One region of the Oryzomicrobium sp. genome, then DNA from elsewhere that is predicted to be linked to it. Evidence: predicted binding sites of a transcription regulator. Region 1 holds the regulator's gene; each other region holds the start of a gene.

Region 1 (6,026 bases):
GAAATCGAAGGCGAGATGGGCGACTCCCTGCCCGGCCTGCACGCCCGCCTGATGAGCCAGGCCCTGCGCAAGCTCACCGCCAACATCAAGAAGACCAACACCCTGGTGATCTTCATCAACCAGATCCGCATGAAGATCGGCGTGATGTTCGGCAGCCCGGAAACCACCACCGGCGGCAACGCGCTCAAGTTCTACGCCTCGGTGCGCCTCGACATCCGCCGCATCGGCGGCATCAAGAAGGGCGACGAGGTGATCGGCAACGAAACCAAGGTCAAGGTGGTGAAGAACAAGGTGTCGCCCCCGTTCCGCGAGGCCATCTTCGACATCCTCTACGGCGAGGGCATCTCCCGGGAAGGCGAGATCATCGACATGGGCGTGGCCCACAAGATCGTCGAGAAGTCTGGCGCCTGGTATGCCTACAACGGCGAGAAGATCGGCCAGGGCAAGGACAACGTGCGCGAGTACCTGCGCCAGCGTCCGGAAACCGCGGCCGAGATCGAGGCCAAAATCCGCGCCGCCGTCGGCGTCGCCTTGCCCACCGGCGTGGCGGCCCCGGCCGAGGCCTAAGGCCGGCCCCGGGAGCGCATGGCGCCGACCGAACGCTCCCTGCGGGAACGGGCCGTCGCCCTACTCGCCCGCCGCGAACATTCCCGGTCCGAACTGGCGCGCAAGCTGGCGCCCCACGCGGAAAGCCGCGAGGAACTGGACCGGCTGCTCGACGAGCTGGCCGCCCGCAAGCTGCTCTCGGACGACCGCTACGCCGAGATGCGCGTGACGGTGCGCGCCGGCCGCTACGGCAACCAGCGGCTGCGCCAGGAGCTGGCGACGGCCGGAGTCGACGACGCCACCATCGCCACCGCCCTGGCCCAGGCCGACGACGAGTCGTCCCGGGCCAAGTCGGTCTGGCAGAAGAAATTCGGCACCCCCGCCGCGGATGCGGCGGAACGGGCCAAACAGATGCGTTTCCTCGCCCAGCGGGGTTTTTCCATGGAGATCATCCGCCGCGTCGTGCGCGGCCTCGATGACGAATGACCGCATGAACGCCGCCACCCTCACCTCCACCGCCCCGGCCCAGCCGGCGCCGGCCAGCCAGAGCCGCCTATCTGCCCACAACCTGCAAAAGCGCTACAAGAAGCGCACCGTGGTCCACGACGTGTCGTTCGACGTGGCCAGCGGCGAGGTGGTCGGCCTGCTCGGCCCCAACGGCGCGGGCAAGACCACCTGTTTCTACATGGTGGTGGGCCTGGTGGCCGCCGACGGCGGCGAGGTCTACCTGGACGAGGCCCGGCTGACCCACCAGCCGATCCACCAGCGTGCCCATCAAGGCCTTTCGTACCTGCCCCAAGAAGCGTCGGTGTTCCGCAAGCTGAACGTGGCCGAGAACATCCAGGCCGTGCTCGAACTGCAGAACCTGCCCGAGGACGAGGTGAAGAACCGCCTCGAATCCCTGCTCGACGAGCTGCACATCGGCCACCTGCGCGGCACCCTGGCGGTGGCCCTGTCCGGCGGCGAGCGGCGCCGGGTCGAGATCGCCCGGGCCCTGGCCACCAATCCACGCTTCGTGCTGCTCGACGAGCCCTTCGCCGGGGTGGACCCGATCGCCGTACTGGAAATCCAGAAGATCATCCGCTTCCTCAAGGCCCGCGGCATCGGCGTGCTGATCACCGACCACAACGTGCGCGAAACCCTGGGTATCTGCGACCGGGCCTACATCATCAACGAGGGCCGCGTGCTGGCCGCCGGTCGCCCGGACGAGATCGTGCACAACGACGACGTGCGCAAGGTTTACCTGGGCGAGCATTTCCGCCTGTGACCGCGACCCGCTCCATGCCCATGCTCCACCGCCCCGCCGCCGCGCCGCCCCATGAGGCAGCAGCCGGTTGCCGCTGCCGATGAAACCCAGCCTCCAGCTCAAGCTCTCGCAGCACCTGGCGCTCACGCCCCAGTTGCAGCAGTCGATCAAGCTGCTGCAGCTGTCGACCCTCGAGCTCAACCAGGAAATCGAGCAATACCTGCTGGAAAACCCCCTGCTGGAGCGGGAGGACGATTTCGAACCCGCCGCCCGCCCCGCCGAGCCGGGCTTTGCCGACGCCTTGAGCAGCGGCGAGCAGGCGGCCGACGGCAACGCCCAGGCGGAACGGGGCGAATCCGGGGAGAACGGCGAGTCCAGTGAATCCGGTGAAGGCAGCGACTACACCGCCGAGGGTGGCGACGCCGGCGTGGACGACGGCTGGTTCGCCGAGGGCAGCTTTCCCAGCGGCAGCCGCGACAACGACGGGGACGACGAGGGCGACGGCCAGGACATCCAGGCCGCCGTCACCAGTCTGAAGGACCACCTAAACTGGCAGTTGGGCCTGACCTCCCTGTCGGACCGGGACCGCAGCCTGGCCAGCTTCATCGTCGAAGCCCTGGACGACGACGGCTACCTGGACCAGTCCCTGGACGAACTGGGCGAAGCCCTGCCCCACGAGCTGGAGGTCGAGCCGGAAGAACTGGAGATCGCCCTCAAGCACGTGCAGAACCTGGACCCCACCGGCGTGGGCGCGCGCAGTCCCCAGGAATGCCTGGCCCTGCAACTGCGCGCCCGCCCCGCCGGCCCGGTGCGCAACCTGGCGCTGACCCTGGCGGAAAAGCACCTGGACCTGCTCGCCAACCGGGACTTCACCCGGCTCAAGCGCCAGCTCGGCTGCGACGACGAGACGCTGAAGGCGGTGCAGGCCATGATCATGGGCCTGGACCCGCGCCCGGGAGCCCGCTACGCGCCCCTGGAAACCCGCTACATCATCCCCGACGTGATCGTGCGCAAGGTGCGCAATCAGTGGGTAGCGAGCATCAACCCAGACGCCTTCCCTCGCCTGCGGGTCAACCGGCTCTACGCCGACCTGCTGCAAAAGCACCGCACCCGCGGCGAGAGCGGCGGCATGTCCGGCCAGTTGCAGGAGGCCCGCTGGCTGATCAAGAACGTGCAGCAGCGCTTTGACACCATCCTGCGCGTCTCCCAGGCCATCGTGGACCGGCAGCGCGCCTTCTTCGACCACGGCGAGGTGGCGATGCGCCCCCTGGTGCTGCGCGAGATCGCCGACATCCTCGACCTGCACGAATCCACCGTGTCCCGGGTGACCACCCAGAAGTACATGGCCTCACCCCGGGGTATCTTCGAACTGAAGTATTTTTTCGGCAGCCACGTGGCCACCGATACCGGCGGAGCCTGTTCGGCCACCGCCATCCGCGCCCTCATCAAGCAGCTGGTGGGCTCGGAAAACGCCAAGAAGCCTCTCTCGGACAACCAGATTGCTGACATCCTCGGCCAGCAGGGCATTGTCGTCGCCCGCCGGACGATAGCAAAATACCGGGAGGGGATGGGCATTCCAGCTGCCAATCTCCGCAAGTCCCTCTAAAGGAGTAGAACCATGAATCTGCAGATCAGTGGGCATCACCTGGAAGTCACTCCGGCGATCCGTGAATACGTGACCGGCAAACTGGACCGCGTCATCCGTCACTTCGACAACGTGATCGACGTAAGCGTGATTCTCTCGGTCGAGAAGCTGAAGCAAAAGGCCGAAGTGACCGTCCACGTGCGCGGCAAGGACATCTTCGTCGAGAGCGAGGATTCCGACCTGTACGCCGCCATCGACAGCCTGATCGACAAGCTGGACCGCCAAGTCATCAAGCACAAGCAAAAAATCCAGGATCACCACCGGGACGAGAAGAACATCCCCGTCGCCGAGTGATCTAACCAACGGATCGGCCGGGCCCCGCGGGGGCCCGCCGACTGTTCCCCTCACGGGCCCCTCGACCCTCGCTGCCCGGGGCGCAGCCCCCGTCAGCGCAACGACCGGAAATCCTGTATCCTCCCGGCCACGTTTCGCCCTTAGTCTCCGAGACCCCGGCCCGATTTCCTCCCGGCCCGCTCCGAATCCCATCGCCACACCGGTGGCACCGTGCATTCAAGGCTGGCCCGTTCAACGTCTCCGTGGATCGTCCGATGGAGCTCATCGCCAAACTCCTTCCTCTCGAAAACGTCGTCCTAGACCTGGAAGCGACCAGCAAGAAGCGGGTCTTCGAACAGGCCGGCATTCTCTTCGAAAACCGCAACGGCATTGCCCGCGCCACGGTCTTCGACAGCTTGTTCGCCCGGGAAAAGCTCGGTTCCACCGGGCTGGGTCAGGGCGTCGCCATTCCCCACGGCCGCATCAAGGGTCTCAAGGAAGCCGTCGGCGCCTTCCTGCGCCTGGCCGCGCCGGTGCCTTTCGACGCTCCCGACGGCAAGCCGGTGAGCCTGGTGTTCGTGCTCCTGGTGCCGGAACAGGCCACCGAGCAGCACCTGCAAATCCTGTCCGAACTGGCCCAGCGCTTCTCCGATCGCGGCTTCCGCGAACAGCTCGCCAGCGGCGGCGACGCCACCATCCTGCGCGACCTCTTCATCCACGGGGCACCCCATGCGCCAGATCAGCATCGCGCAGCTGTTTGAGGACCACCGCGACAAGCTCGACCTGACCTGGGTCGCCGCCAACGGCGCCAAACGTCATCTGGAACTCAAGGAGCGGGGCAACTACGGGGCCGACGTGGTCGGCCACCTCAACCTGATCCACCCCGAGCGCCTCCAGGTGTTCGGCGTGGCCGAGCGGGAATGGTCCCTGCGGGTCGCTCCCCAGCGCCTCAAGCAGCAGGTGGACGACCTGATCGCCGCCCACCCGCCGGCGATCATCATCGCCGACGGCCTGGAAGTCCTGCCCACCATCCAGGAAGCCTGCGAGGCCACCGGCACTCCCCTGTTCGCCACTCCCAAGCCCTGCTCGGCGGTGATCGACCTGCTGCGCATCTACCTGTCGCGCCGCCTGGCCGACACGGTGGCGGTGCACGGCGTGTTCATGGACGTGCTCGGCATGGGTGTGCTGATCACCGGCGACTCCGGCGCCGGCAAGAGCGAACTGGCCCTGGAACTGATCTCCCGGGGCCACGGCCTGGTGGCCGACGACGTGGTGGAGCTGGCGCGCATCGCCCCCACCACCATCGAGGGCCGCTGCCCGGGCATGCTCAAGGATTACCTGGAAGTGCGCGGCCTGGGGCTGCTCAACATCCGCACCATCTTCGGCGAGACCGCCTCGCGGCGGAAGATGAAGCTCAAGCTGATCGTGCACCTGCAAAAGCCGGTGGCCGGGGTGGAAAGCCCGCGCCTGCCGCTGGACGCCCAGACCCAGGACATCCTGGGCGTACCGGTACGCAAGGTCATCATTCCCGTGGCTGCCGGGCGCAACCTGGCGGTGCTGCTTGAGGCGGCGGTGCGCAACACCATCCTGCAGCTGCGCGGCATCGACAGCATGGAAGAATTCATCCAGCGCCAGCAGCGTGAATTGTTGGACGAAGACCTGTAAGCTAGTTCGCCGTCATCATCCCCTCTGGAGGAAGTGCCATGAAGACCCTAGCCGCCGCTGTCGCCCTGACCTTTGCCACCCTCGCCGCCGGCTCCGCCCTGGCCGCCGACGAGAAGAAGCCCACGCCCCAGCAGGAACGGATGAAGTCCTGTAACAAGGAGGCCGGCGACAAGGCCCTGAAAGGCGACGAGCGCAAGAAGTTCATGAGCTCCTGCCTCAAGGGCGAGACCGCCGCCGAGGACAGCAAGGCGACCCCGCAGCAGGAAAAGATGAAGTCCTGCAACAAGGAAGCCGGCGACAAGGCCCTCAAGGGCGACGAGCGCAAGAAGTTCATGAGCTCCTGCCTGAAAGGCTGAGGCGACGGCACCGGGCTGGGCTGCATTGCCGGCCCGCCTCATCAAGCACACAAACAAAAGGCCGATCCCGCGGGATCGGCCTTTTGCCTTGCACGCCCGGAAAACGCCCGGGGCCAGCGAGGGATCAGAGGTGCTCGAAGGTCACCACCTCCACCCCGGGGGCGGTGGTGGAATGGCCGAAGGCCAGCTGGCCAGCGCCGTTCAGGATGATCTCCTCGCGGCGCAGGAACATTTCCGGCCCCCCGGTGCAGACCAGGTAGGTGCCGTTGGTGCTCTGGTCCACCAGCACGAAGCC
Region 2 (6,026 bases), on a different contig from region 1:
GGCCTCCTTGAGCTGGCGGTACATCTCCCGGGGCGGCAGCTCGTCGAAGACGTGGGCGTCGCCCCCCATGATCTCGATCACCTTCTGCCGGTCGCTGGCGGTGCTCTTGCGCATCGAGGTGCCGACGATCTCCAACCCAACCTCTTGCAACGCCGCCACCAGGGACCAGGACTTCACCCCGCCGGTGAACAGCAGTACCCGTTTGCCCTGCAAGCGCGCCTTGAAGGGCTCTAGCCGCGCCCAGGCACGGGCCTCCTCCCGGGCGATGAGCGTCTCGGCGCGCTCCGGCAGGTCCGCCGGGCCGCCCCGTTCCACCAGCAGCCGGGAAATCCGGCGCAGGGCATCGGAAGTGTCGCCGATGCCGTAGAAGCTGCCCTCGAAGAAGGGAATGCCGTAGCGCTCCTCCATCTTGCGGGCGACGTTGATGAGGGCCTGGGAGCACAGCATGATCGCCGCCCTGGCCCGGTGCGAGCAGGCCAGATCGTGGTAGCGGGAATCGCCGGTGAAGGTGGCCAGGACGCGTATGCCCAGCTCGTCGAAGAGGGGCTTCACCTGCCAGAACTCGCCCACCACGTTGTATTCGCCGATAACGTTGATGTCGGTAGCTGTAGTGCGCTCCGGCTCCCGGGTACCCACCACCTGGTCGAGCAGGGCCTCGCCGCCCAGCTTGTTGCCCAGGTTCTTGCTGCCGGCGAAGCCCGGCGCCTCGATGGGAATCACCGGCAGGCCGAGACGGGCGCTGGCGGCTTTGCACACGGCGGCGACGTCGTCGCCGATCAGGGCCGGCACGCAAGTCTGGTAGACGAACACCGCCGGCGGCCGGTACTTGGCGACGATCTCCTCGATGGCCCGGTAGAGGCGCTTCTCGCCGCCGTAGATGACGTCGAATTCGTTCAGGTCGGTGGTGAAAGCTGTGCGGTAGCGCAGGGAATCGCTCGAATGGACGTGGCGCGAATCCCAGGAATTGCCCTCGCAGGCGATCGGGCCATGCACCAGATGGGCCACGTCGGTGACCGGCTGCAGGGCGATCTTGGCCCCGTCGAAAGCGCAGCCGCCGGCCGCCGCCCCGGGCGCCAGGGGCTTCTTGCAGCCGGCCTTGCGCGCCTTGTCGTCCTTGGCGCGATTGTGGGCGCAGGCCGGCTCGTCGAAGACGGCGGCAATGGTTTCCTTCAGCGCGCTCATGTCGGCTCCCCTACAGCGATTCATCGGACAGGGGGCTCAACGCAGCTTCCATGCCAGCGCCCGCCATTCCAGGCAAGCCTTTGTTTCAGTGCAGCATTTTCCAAACGCCCCGCTACGGTGCCCCGTAAGCCCGTGTCGCAAACCCGACACACCTTGATGGTGCGGGGGATATGCCCCATCGCCCCCCTCGGCCCCTGCTCACGGGCACTCCGGCATCACGGCATGTTTTGTGCGTAGCAACATGGAACTAACACCCGGAACCGTCGCAAAGCCGACAACGCCCCCGCGTCCGGCGGACGGCTCCCGCCCAGGGAGGTTGAACCATGTCGATCGACAACACCCTGCCCGCATCAGGGGACGCAGCCCGGGAGCGGGTGGCGGACCGGGAGCTGGTCACCATCTACGAGATCAGCAAGATCCTCACCGCCCCCCTCGATTTCCACACCGGGGCCCGCCAACTGCTGGCAGTGCTCACCGCCCACCTGGGCATGCGCCACGGCCTGATCGCCCTGGTCCAGGGCGACGGTCGCCTGCACGTCTTCGGCGCCACCGGTGCCGTATTCGCCGGCTCGCCCGCGGTGCTGGACGCCGACCAGGGCCTGTTCGGCCAGGTGCTCAAGAGCAACTCGCCGGTGGTGGTGCCCGACATCGCCCGGGAACCCCTGTTCGTCGGCCAGGACCGGCAAGGCCGCGACGGGGTCGCCCTGCTGGCGGTGCCCATCCGCGACGGGCGCAGGGCCATCGGCCTGCTGTCGGTGGACCGGCCGCCGGAAGACAACCGGCCGGTGCGCTACGAACGCGACGTGCGCATCCTCACCCTGGTGGCCAACCTGCTCGGCCAGTCCTGGCGGTTGCACCGCAAGATCGCCGAGGAGCGGGAAGCCCACCGCCAGGAAACGCGCCGGCTCAAGACCCAGTTGAAGGGCCGCTACCGCGTGGACAACGTGGTGGGCATGTCGAAGCGCATGCAGGAGGTGCTGGCCGACGTGCACCAGGCCGCACCGGGCCACGCCACAGTGCTGCTGAGAGGCGAATCGGGCACCGGCAAGGAGGCCATCGCCCACGCCATCCACTACCTGTCGCCCCGGGCCAAGAGCCCCTTCGTCAAGGTGAACTGCGCCGCCCTGCCGGAAACCCTGCTTGAATCCGAACTGTTCGGCCACGAGAAGGGCGCCTTCACCGGCGCCACCAGCGAGCGCAAGGGGCGCTTCGAGTTGGCCGAGGGCGGCACCCTGTTCCTCGACGAGATCGGCGACATCACGCCCACCTTCCAGGCCAAGCTGCTGCGGGTGCTGCAAGAGCACGAGTTCGAGCGGGTGGGCGGCAACAAGACCCTAAAGGCCGATTTCCGCCTGGTGGCCGCCACCAACCGCAACCTGGAGGAAATGGTACAAAAGGGCGAATTTCGCGCCGACCTGTACTTCCGCCTCAACGTGGTGACCCTGTTCCTGCCGGCCCTGCGCGAACGCAAGGACGACATCCCGCTACTGGTGGAGCACTTCCTCGCCCGCTTCAACAAGGACAACGACCGGGCCGTGGCCCTTGAGGCCGAGGCCATGGATTTGCTGCTGCACTGCAACTGGCCGGGCAACGTGCGCGAACTGCAGAACTGCATCGAGCGGGCCGCCACCATGACCCGGAGCGATCACATCCGCGCCGACGACCTGCGCTGCTTCAAGGGCCAGTGCTTTTCGTCGATGCTGCTCAACGCCGAGCAGAACCGCTGCACTCCGGGCGGCTCCTTCGTGGCGCCTCCCCATTCCGCCGGGCAACCATCGGCGCCACCGACCTTTCCCATTGCCATGCCGCCACGCCATCACCCCGCCGCGCCCAAGAACGGCGACGACCGCGACGACGGGGAATTCCCCCCGGCCGGCGACGGTGGCATTGCCGGCATACCCGAACGGGAACAACTGGTGGCGGCCATGGAAAAATGCGGCTGGGTCCAGGCCAAGGCGGCCCGCCTGCTCAACCTCACCCCGCGCCAGATCGGCTACGCCTTGAAGAAGCACCGCATCCCGGTGAAGCGGCTGTAGACGCGGCCTACGGCGCAGCCGGGTTGAACCAGGCCGTCACCGGCAAGCCAGGAAGAAAGGGGGCCGGGGAGGCCGGCGTCCAGGACGCGGCGAGCAGATCGCGCACCTCCAGGGTATGGCCTGCGGCGGCCAAGGCCGCCCGCTGCCGAGCATTGCCACCGCAACCGGGCTTCTCGTAAAAATCAGGTGGGCCATGGCCCCCTCCGCTGGCAGGGCAGAAAACAAAAACGCGGTGGGCTCAGACCGGCCGGTTGTCCGGCACCTTGACCGGTCCCATCTCGGCGACGGCGGTGGCGTAGGGCGTCTCGGGAAATCCGGCGCCGGTGAAAGCCTCGGCCGCAGCCACCAGGGAATCGACCTTGGCCTCGCTGGAGAGGCGCTTCATGTCGCTCCGGTCCAGGTAGAACAGATCGAGCAGCTCGTTCCACACGGTGGCTTCATCCAGGGGCAGCACGTAGAAGGGCACACCGCCCGCCTCCACCTTGTAGCGCTTGGCGAAGTCCACGTTGCCGGCGAAGACGAAATACTTGCCCTTGGGCACCAAGGCCGGGCCGAAGGCGTCGACGATCAACTCCAGGTGGGCGAGGGAATCGACGTGGCCGGCGAAGAAGCTGGCCGCACCGCCTTCGCCGGCCAAGATCACCTGGTCGGCCTTGATTTCCGGCGGGCGGGCCTCGCCGGCCACCGAGGGCGGAAACCTGAGGCCCAAGTCGCCGCGAAAACCGTAGCGGCCGGCCTTTTGCGTGGCGCCGGAAAAGGTCGGGGAGAGCAATTTTTCGCCCAGGCGGGCGATGACGGTGAGGTCGGACATGAAGGACTCCTGAAGGGTGAAGAGAAACGTGCCGCCACCCCTTCAGCGACAACCGTGCCATCACGACACCCAACGCCGGCCTCCGGCGAAAATCCTTGCAAAACAGCCTTCTGCCCACCGACTACCGGAACGCCCCAGCGCCTCGGACAGCGACGTCGCCCTGTCGCATTCGAGACATGCCTGTCACGGACCCGACAGCCCGGCGGTGGCGCCACGGCTTCGCCATCCCCATGATTAATCGGAATTTTCTTGATCCTCCCAGGCTTGGCACGGCCATTGCAAAACGGCTCACGACCCCACTCTTCCGGAGCCCGCCATGTCCGCCCCCGCCCACCCCAGCCCCCCGCCCCCTGGAACGCTGCGCAAGGTCATCGCCATCCACGCGGCTGCCCCGGGGGCGGCCACGGCACCGGGCGGCTGTAGTTCGGGCAGCTGCGGTTCCAGCGACGGCCCGGCCGACCTGCCCGCCCATATCTGGGAGAAGGTGAAGGACCACCCCTGCTACAGCAGCGAGGCCCACCACCACTTCGCCCGCATGCACGTGGCCGTGGCCCCGGCCTGCAACATCCAGTGCAACTACTGCAACCGCAAGTACGACTGCGCCAACGAATCCCGCCCCGGCGTGGTGAGCGAGAAGCTGACGCCGGAAATGGCGGGCAAGAAAGTGCTGGCGGTGGCGGCCGAGATCCCCCAGCTTTCCGTGGTCGGCATCGCCGGTCCCGGCGACGCCCTGGCCAACCCGGCCAAGACCTTCAAGACCTTCGAGCTGATCCAGCAGACGGCTCCGGACATCAAGCTCTGCCTGTCCACCAACGGCCTGGCCCTGCCGGACCACGTGGAGACCATCAAGAAGTTCAACGTGGACCACGTCACCATCACCATCAACATGGTGGACCCGGAGGTGGGCCAGCACATCTATCCCTGGATCTTCCACAACCACAAGCGCTGGCACGGCCTGGAAGCCGCGAAGATCCTGCACGAGCGGCAGATGCTGGGCCTGGAGATGCTCACCCAGGCCGGCATCCTGGTGAAGGTGAATTCGGTACTGATCCCGGGCATCAACGACCGGCACCTGAAGGAAGTGAACCGGGTGGTGAAGGCCAAGGGCGCTTTCCTGCACAACATCATGCCCCTCATTTCCGACCCGGCCCACGGCACCCATTTCGGCCTCACCGGCCAGCGCGGCCCCAGCGCCGCCGAACTGAAGGCCCTGCAAGACGAGTGCGAGGGCGACATGAAGCTGATGCGCCACTGCCGCCAGTGCCGGGCCGACGCCGTGGGCATGCTGGGGGAGGACCGCAGCCAGGAATTCACCAGCGACAAGCTGGGCGACATTGCCGCCACCTACGACCCCACCGCCCGCCAGGCTTACCGGGACTTCGTCGAGAAGGAGCGGGCCGACCAGCGCGCCGCCGAAGCCGAGCAGAAGGCCGGCCTGGCCGGTGCCCACGAAAAGGCCCTGGTGGCCGTGGCCACCAAGGGTGGCGGCCGCATCAACCAGCACTTCGGCCACACCAGCGAATTCCAGGTCTACGAAGTCTCCGCCGCCGGCGCCAAGTTCGTCGGCCATCGCAAGGTGGAGCACTACTGCGCCGGCGGCTACGAGATCGATGCGGCCATGCCCTCCATCCTCGACGCCCTCAAGGATTGCGCCGCCGTGCTGGTGGCCAGGATCGGCCACTGCCCGATGAAGGAACTGAAAGAGGCAGGGATCGAGCCGGTGCAGGACTACGCCCACGAATACATCGAAGCTTCGGCCCTGGCCTGGTTCCAGGCCCGCCTCGCCGCCACCCGTCCATCCGGGACGGCCCGGGTGGCCTGACCGGCCCCGGGTCCGCCCCTTTTTCCCATCCCACATTCAAGGAGCCCACCATGGCCTACAAGATCATCGCCTCCGCCTGCACCGCCTGCGCTGCCTGCGAGCCGGAATGCCCCAACGACGCCATCGTCGAGAAGAACAGCGTCTATGCCATCGTCACCGACAAGTGCACCGAATG
Region 3 (6,026 bases), on a different contig from region 1:
CGCTCTTGGGAAAGACGTGGGTGATGAAGTCCTTCAGGTTGAGGGCGGCGGTCTTCAGGTTGAGGCCGGCGGCGGAATCGGGCAGGGGTACGTTCAGCCCGTGGCCCGGGTGCAGCACGTTGGCAAAGAGCAGGCCGATGAAGAGCGAACAGAACGAAGCGCAGATGAACCAGCCCAGGGCGCGGCCGCCGATGCGGCCCACCGCCTTGGCGTCGCCCATGTTGGCCAGGCCCGCCACCAGGGTGGCGAAGATCAGGGGCGCGATGATCATTTTGATCAGGCGCAGGAAGATATCGGTGAGGATGCCGAAATAGCCGGCCAGCTCCTTGGCCGCCGCCGCTTCCGGGACCAGTTCGTGGCAGGCGTAGCCGACGACGATGCCGAGGACCAGGGCAACCCCGATCCAGGTGGTCAGCTTGTTCATTTTCATTGCAGGACTCCTCCCCCGGTCAGGCCGGGATGAAATGGGAATGACGTTGATCGTCTCTTCGGTGGGGGATCAGGGCTTGGCGGCGGGGGCGGCGGGAGCAGCAGGGATGGCCCGCGGCCGGGTCAGCACCTCGGGGCGCAGTACCTCGGCCAGGGCTTCCGGGGTCATCAGCTGCCGGGCCAGCACCACCTCGGTGACGCTCTTGCCGCTGCGGAAGGCCTCCGCCGCCACTTCGGTGGCGTTGGCGTAGCCGATGTAGGGGTTCAGCGCGGTGACGATGCCGATGGAGTTCTCGACGCTGGCGCGCAGGGTGTCCCGGTTGGCGGTGATGCCGTCCACGCAGCGGTCCGCCAGGGTCAGGCAGCCGGCGCGCAGGTGGTGAACGCTCTTGAACAGGCTGTGGGCGATGATCGGCTCGAAGGCGTTGAGCTGGAGCTGGCCGGCCTCGGCGGCGAAGGTGACGGTCTGGTCGTTGCCGATCACCTCGTAGGCGATCTGGTTCACCACTTCGGGGATCACCGGGTTCACCTTGCCCGGCATGATCGACGAGCCGGCCTGGCGTGCCGGCAGGTTGATCTCGCCCAGGCCGGCGCGGGGGCCGGAAGAGAGCAGGCGCAGGTCGTTGCAGGTCTTGGACAGCTTCACCGCCACCCGCTTCAGTACGCCGGACAGCTGCACGAAGGAACCGCAGTCCTGGGTGGCTTCCACCAGGTTGGGCGCGGTCACCACCGGCACCCCGCTCACCTCGGCGAGCAGGCGGCAGACCAGGGGGGCGTAGTCCGGGTGGGCGTTGATGCCGGTGCCGATGGCGGTGGCGCCCAGGTTGATCTCGCGGATCAGCAGGGCCGCTTCCTTGAGCCGTTCCTCGTCCTCGCCGAGCATCACGGCGTAGGTGGAGAACTCCTGGCCGAGGGTCATGGGCACCGCGTCCTGCAACTGGGTGCGGCCCATCTTGAGCACGTCGGCGAATTCGTCGGCTTTGCGCTCGAAGCTGCGGCGCAGGTGGGCCATGGCCTCCACCAGGCGGAAGATGCCCACGTAGGTGGCCAGCTTGAGGGCCGAGGGATACACGTCGTTGGTGGACTGCCCCATGTTGACGTGCTCGTTGGGGTGCAGGTGGGCGTACTCGCCCTTGCCGTGACCGAGGATTTCCAGGGCCCGGTTGGCGATCACCTCGTTGGCGTTCATGTTGGTCGAGGTGCCGGCGCCGCCCTGGATCACGTCCACCACGAACTGGTCGTGCAGCTTGCCGGCGATCAGCTCGCGGCAGGCGGCGACGATGGCGTCGGCCCGGGTGGCGTCGAGCAGGCCGAGCTGCTGGTTGGCGCGGGCGGCGGCCAGCTTGATCTGGGCCAGGGCCCGGATCAGGTCCGGGTAAACGGCGATGGAAATGCCGGTGATGGGAAAGTTTTCCAGGGCGCGCAGGGTATGCACGCCGTAATAGACGTCGGCAGGGACGTTCTTGTCGCCGAGCAGGTCGTGCTCGGAACGGTAGGGGGTGCCGCTCATGGTGTCTCCGGTCTCCTGGTGTGGTGGCCTCTCGTGTGGAGGCCCTCAGGAATTGCACGGAGCGTGCCAGGTGGCGATCCGGCGCAATGCCTTGATCGGACGTTGTTTTTTTATGACGGTCCGGGTGAGGCGGTCGGATTTACGGATGGCGGGGGTGTGGATCGTTCGGAAATCCGAACGGCAAGGGAGGGGGCGGGACGCCTTTGGCGTGGATGCGCGCGCAGGGATGGGGCCGGCGAAGAACCTCGCCGTCAGGCGAACCTGTTACGATAGCCGCCTTTTTCGTCCTACCGAGTGCCCATGGCCGCCGTCGACCCCGTTTCCTCCGGGAACGCCATGAATGCAGAAGAACGCCGCGCCGGCGTCAGCCTCGCCGCCATCTTCGCCCTGCGCATGCTGGGGCTGTTCCTCATCCTGCCGGTTTTCGCCGTCTATGCCCGGGACCTGCCTTCCGGCCACAACGCCGGGCTGATCGGCCTGGCCATCGGCGCCTACGGCATCACCCAGGCCTTCTTGCAGATTCCCTTCGGCATGGCCTCCGACCGCTTCGGGCGCAAGCCGGTGATCGTGGTCGGGCTGCTGCTGTTCATCGCCGGCAGCATCGTCGCCGCCCTGGCCAACGACCTGCCCCAAATCCTGGTGGGCCGTGTCCTTCAGGGCGCCGGGGCGATCTCCGCCGCCGTCACCGCCCTGGCCGCCGACCTGACCCGGGAATCCCAGCGCACCAAGGTCATGGCCATGATCGGATCGAGCATCGGCCTCACCTTCGCCGGCTCCCTGGTGCTGGCGCCGCTGCTGTTCCGCACCGTGGGCATGGGCGGCATCTTCTGGCTCACCGCCCTGCTCGCCGCCGGCGCCATCGCCGCCCTGCTGCTGATCGTGCCCGACCCGGTGCGGGACGTTTCCGCCGCCGAGCGCGGCATCGGCCGGGCCCGCTTCGCCGACGTGCTGCGCGACGGGCGCCTGCTGCGCCTCAACTTCGGCGTGTTCGCCCTGCACCTGATGCAGACCGCCATGTGGGTGGTGGTGCCCGCCGCCCTGGTGCGGGTCGGCGACCTGCCCCTGGGCGAGCACTGGAAGGTGTACCTGCCGGCGGTGCTGGTGTCCTTCGCCGTGATGGTGCCGGCGGTGATCGCCGCCGAGAAGCACGGGCGCATGAAGCTGGTGTTCAACGGCGCCGTGGCCCTGCTGGTGCTGGTGCAGCTGGGGTTCGAAGCCTTCGGCGATTCCCTGGCCGGCCTGTCGTTGTGCCTGACCCTGTTCTTCGTCTCGTTCAACGTGCTGGAAGCCACCCAGCCGTCCCTCATCTCGCGCATCGCCCCGCCCCAGGCCAAGGGCGCGGCCCTGGGGGTGTACAACACCACCCAGTCCCTGGGGCTGTTCCTGGGCGGCGCCGTGGGCGGCGCCATCGTCCAGCGCGCCGGCCCCCACACCGTGTACTGGGCCTGTGCCGGCATCGCCCTGCTGTGGCTGACGGTGGCCGCCACCTTCCAGTTTCCCCCGCCCCGCGGCAAGGATTGAGCTTTTCGCCTGCCGGGCGTTTCGATCGACCGAGGTTCTTGCCAGGAGCACCGCCGTGGCCCAACCGTTCCGTTCCCTCAGGAAGGGCCTGCTGGCTCTGGCCCTGCTGCTCACCGCCGTTCCCGGCCTGGCACTGGACGTGGGCAAGCCGGCGCCGGACCTGGAGATCGTCCTGGCCGACGGCAAGTCCTTCAAGCTTTCCGAGGCCCGGGGCGAGGTGGTGGTGATCAACCTCTGGGCCACCTGGTGCGAGTTCTGCCGCGAGGAAATGCCGGCCCTGGAGAGCTACTACCGGCGCCACAAGGCCGAGGGCCTGCGCCTGGTGGCGGTGAGCATGGACGACGCGGGGGCGGACGCCCTGGCCCGGGAGGTGATGCGGGCCTACAGCTACCCCATGGGCGTCGGGCGGCAGAGCAACCTGCGCGGGCTGGGCCGCATCTGGCGGCTGCCGATGACCTTCGTGGTGGACCGCCGCGGCATCCTGCGCCGCGACGGCAGCGAGGGCGAGCCTCGGGTCGATCTGCAATCCCTGGAGCGGGAAGTCACTCCCCTGTTGTCAGAGAGCGCCTCCCGCTGATCTGGGTCAGAAGGCGAAGCGCGCGCCCACCGACAGGGTGTAGCGCGGCGTCAGCTGCACGCCCCGCACGTACTGGTACACCGGCAGCTGGACGAAGCCGTAGACCGAAGCCTGCTTGGTGACGGGCACCACCACCCCGGGGCTCAGATACACCAGGGTGCCGCCGGTGCTGGTCTGGTCGGCGCTGGCTCCCCGGTCGTGCTCAACGTAGCGCGTGTTGAGCTGAAGCTGCGGCATGGCCGCGGCGTACCCCATGTAGCGCACTCCCACGTTCAGGTTGTAGCCGGTGCCCGGCCGGTAGTCGTCCTTGCTGTTGAGGGCGGTCTGCACCATGGCCTGGGCGAAGTAATCCCAGTTGCGGCTCAGGCTGTCGAAGAAGTAGGCCCCCAGGATGGCGTCGGTGGTGCCGGTGCCGGGCTGCAGGCCCCGGTCGATGGGGGCGCCGTCCCCGGGATTGGTCGGGTCCGTGGAAATGCCGGTCTTGGTGTAGTTGCCGGTGGGCAGCTTGAGGCCGAACAGGATTCCCACGTTGTGCTGGGGCGTGAAGCCCTGGTAGCGGCCGATCACCTTCACGTCGCCCAGGCTGGACGTCTTCGAGTCGTAGGCCCCGCCCGCCGGGGCGCTGCCGTTCGAGTTGGTGCCGAGGGTCTGGTGGCTGCGGTCGATGTAGGGCAGCTGGACGTTGATCCCCCAGTCGGCGTTGAAGGCATAGTCCAGGCCCAGGGTCAGGTAGTTGTTGCGAGTGTATTTCTCCACTTCCTGGGGCTGGCCCTGGGACGTGGTCCGCTGGCTGGCGTCGGCGGCGGAAATCCGGCCGCTGCCGTGGCGCAGCTCGTTCTGGTTCAGGTAGTCGTAGCGCAGGTCCACCTTGAGGCCCGGCTGGTTGGTGAAGCCCTGGCTTTCCCAGTCCGAACTCAGGGTGCAGCCGCAACTGGCGCAGGCCTGGACTGCGCCGGCAGCGGTGGCAAGGGCGAGGGTGGCCAGGGTCTGGCTGAGCGAAGTCATGCGTGGCTTGAACATGGCGGTGGTACCGAGGTGAAAGAACACCCGGCAGTCTAGCCGGGGGGCGCTTTGCCATTCCTGCGGCAATCCGCCGCACTCCGGCATGGCCGCCGGACCGGAGGGTGCGGCGCCAGGACGCGCGGCATTAGGTCTCTTTTCGCCTTCCGGTGGGCGCAACAGAATGCGCTCGCCTGCCCGGCCGCCCGGGCCGGGGGGGCAACCGGTCCTCCGGCCGGCGGCGGGGCGTCCGTCCAGGAGCCGCCAACGCCATGAACCCGCCACGTCCGCTACCGTCCCCTTCCTCCCCGTCCTCGCCTGTGCCCGCATCCGGCTTCCGCCGCGGGCTGGGGGGGCACCTGGCGGCGCTTCTGGTGCTCAAGGCGGTCCTGTTGTTCCTGCTCTGGACTTGTTGCATCGCGCCGTACCGCGTCCATGTCGACGCGCCGCACATGGCCGAGCGCATTGCCGGGGCCCCTGCAAACCAATCCATGAGAGATACCCGCCATGATCGATCCGATGGTCGTTGATTTGTCGCGGCTGCAATTTGCCGCGACAGCGATGTACCACTTCCTGTTCGTCCCGCTGACCCTGGGGCTGTCCTGGCTGCTGGTGGTGATGGAAGCGGCCTATGTGATGACCGGGAAGGATGTCTACCGGGACATGACCAAGTTCTGGGGCAAGCTTTACGGCATCAACTTCGCCCTGGGCGTCACCACCGGCATCACCATGGAGTTCCAGTTCGGCACCAACTGGGCCTACTACTCCCATTACGTGGGCGATATCTTCGGCGCCCCCCTGGCCATCGAGGGGCTGATGGCGTTCTTCCTCGAATCGACCATGGTCGGCCTGTTCTTCTTCGGCTGGAACCGGCTGTCGAAGGTCGGGCACTTCTCCGTCACCCTGTTGATGGCCCTGGGCACCAACCTTTCCGCCGTGCTCATCCTGATCGCCAACGGCTGGATGCAGGACCCGGTGGGGGCCGCCTTC

The links. The regulator sigma-54, encoded in region 1, starts transcription at its own class of promoters, with help from an activator protein. The targets are predictions, from matches to a motif close to TGGCACGCTTNCTGCTNA.
Region 2: a site for sigma-54 is predicted at 4,295-4,312, ahead of nifB (nitrogenase cofactor biosynthesis protein NifB). Genes of this name have one in related genera too.
Region 3: a site for sigma-54 is predicted at 1,991-2,008, ahead of aspA (aspartate ammonia-lyase). Genes of this name have one in related genera too.

The regions. Positions count from the first base shown of each region.
Region 1 covers NZ_DAISLS010000004.1:16,230-22,255, forward strand. Annotated here, with positions in the region: gene recA (recombinase RecA) at 1-567, shown strand, start outside; gene recX (recombination regulator RecX) at 586-1,032, shown strand; gene lptB (LPS export ABC transporter ATP-binding protein) at 1,037-1,813, shown strand; gene V7Z98_RS04335 (RNA polymerase factor sigma-54) at 1,893-3,398, shown strand; gene hpf (ribosome hibernation-promoting factor, HPF/YfiA family) at 3,411-3,731, shown strand; gene ptsN (PTS IIA-like nitrogen regulatory protein PtsN) at 3,986-4,471, shown strand; gene hprK (HPr(Ser) kinase/phosphatase) at 4,440-5,375, shown strand; gene V7Z98_RS04355 (PsiF family protein) at 5,414-5,731, shown strand; gene V7Z98_RS04360 (FHA domain-containing protein) at 5,856-6,026, opposite strand, start outside.
Region 2 covers NZ_DAISLS010000003.1:180,137-186,162, forward strand. Annotated here, with positions in the region: gene nifE (nitrogenase iron-molybdenum cofactor biosynthesis protein NifE) at 1-1,182, opposite strand, end outside; gene nifA (nif-specific transcriptional activator NifA) at 1,506-3,218, shown strand; gene V7Z98_RS03920 (hypothetical protein) at 3,457-4,029, opposite strand; gene nifB (nitrogenase cofactor biosynthesis protein NifB) at 4,346-5,851, shown strand; gene V7Z98_RS03930 (4Fe-4S dicluster domain-containing protein) at 5,902-6,026, shown strand, end outside.
Region 3 covers NZ_DAISLS010000002.1:180,631-186,656, reverse strand. Annotated here, with positions in the region: gene V7Z98_RS02360 (dicarboxylate/amino acid:cation symporter) at 1-430, opposite strand, end outside; gene aspA (aspartate ammonia-lyase) at 500-1,939, opposite strand; gene V7Z98_RS02350 (MFS transporter) at 2,276-3,460, shown strand; gene V7Z98_RS02345 (TlpA disulfide reductase family protein) at 3,516-4,037, shown strand; gene V7Z98_RS02340 (hypothetical protein) at 4,044-5,042, opposite strand; gene cydP (cytochrome oxidase putative small subunit CydP) at 5,309-5,566, shown strand; gene V7Z98_RS02335 (cytochrome ubiquinol oxidase subunit I) at 5,544-6,026, shown strand, end outside.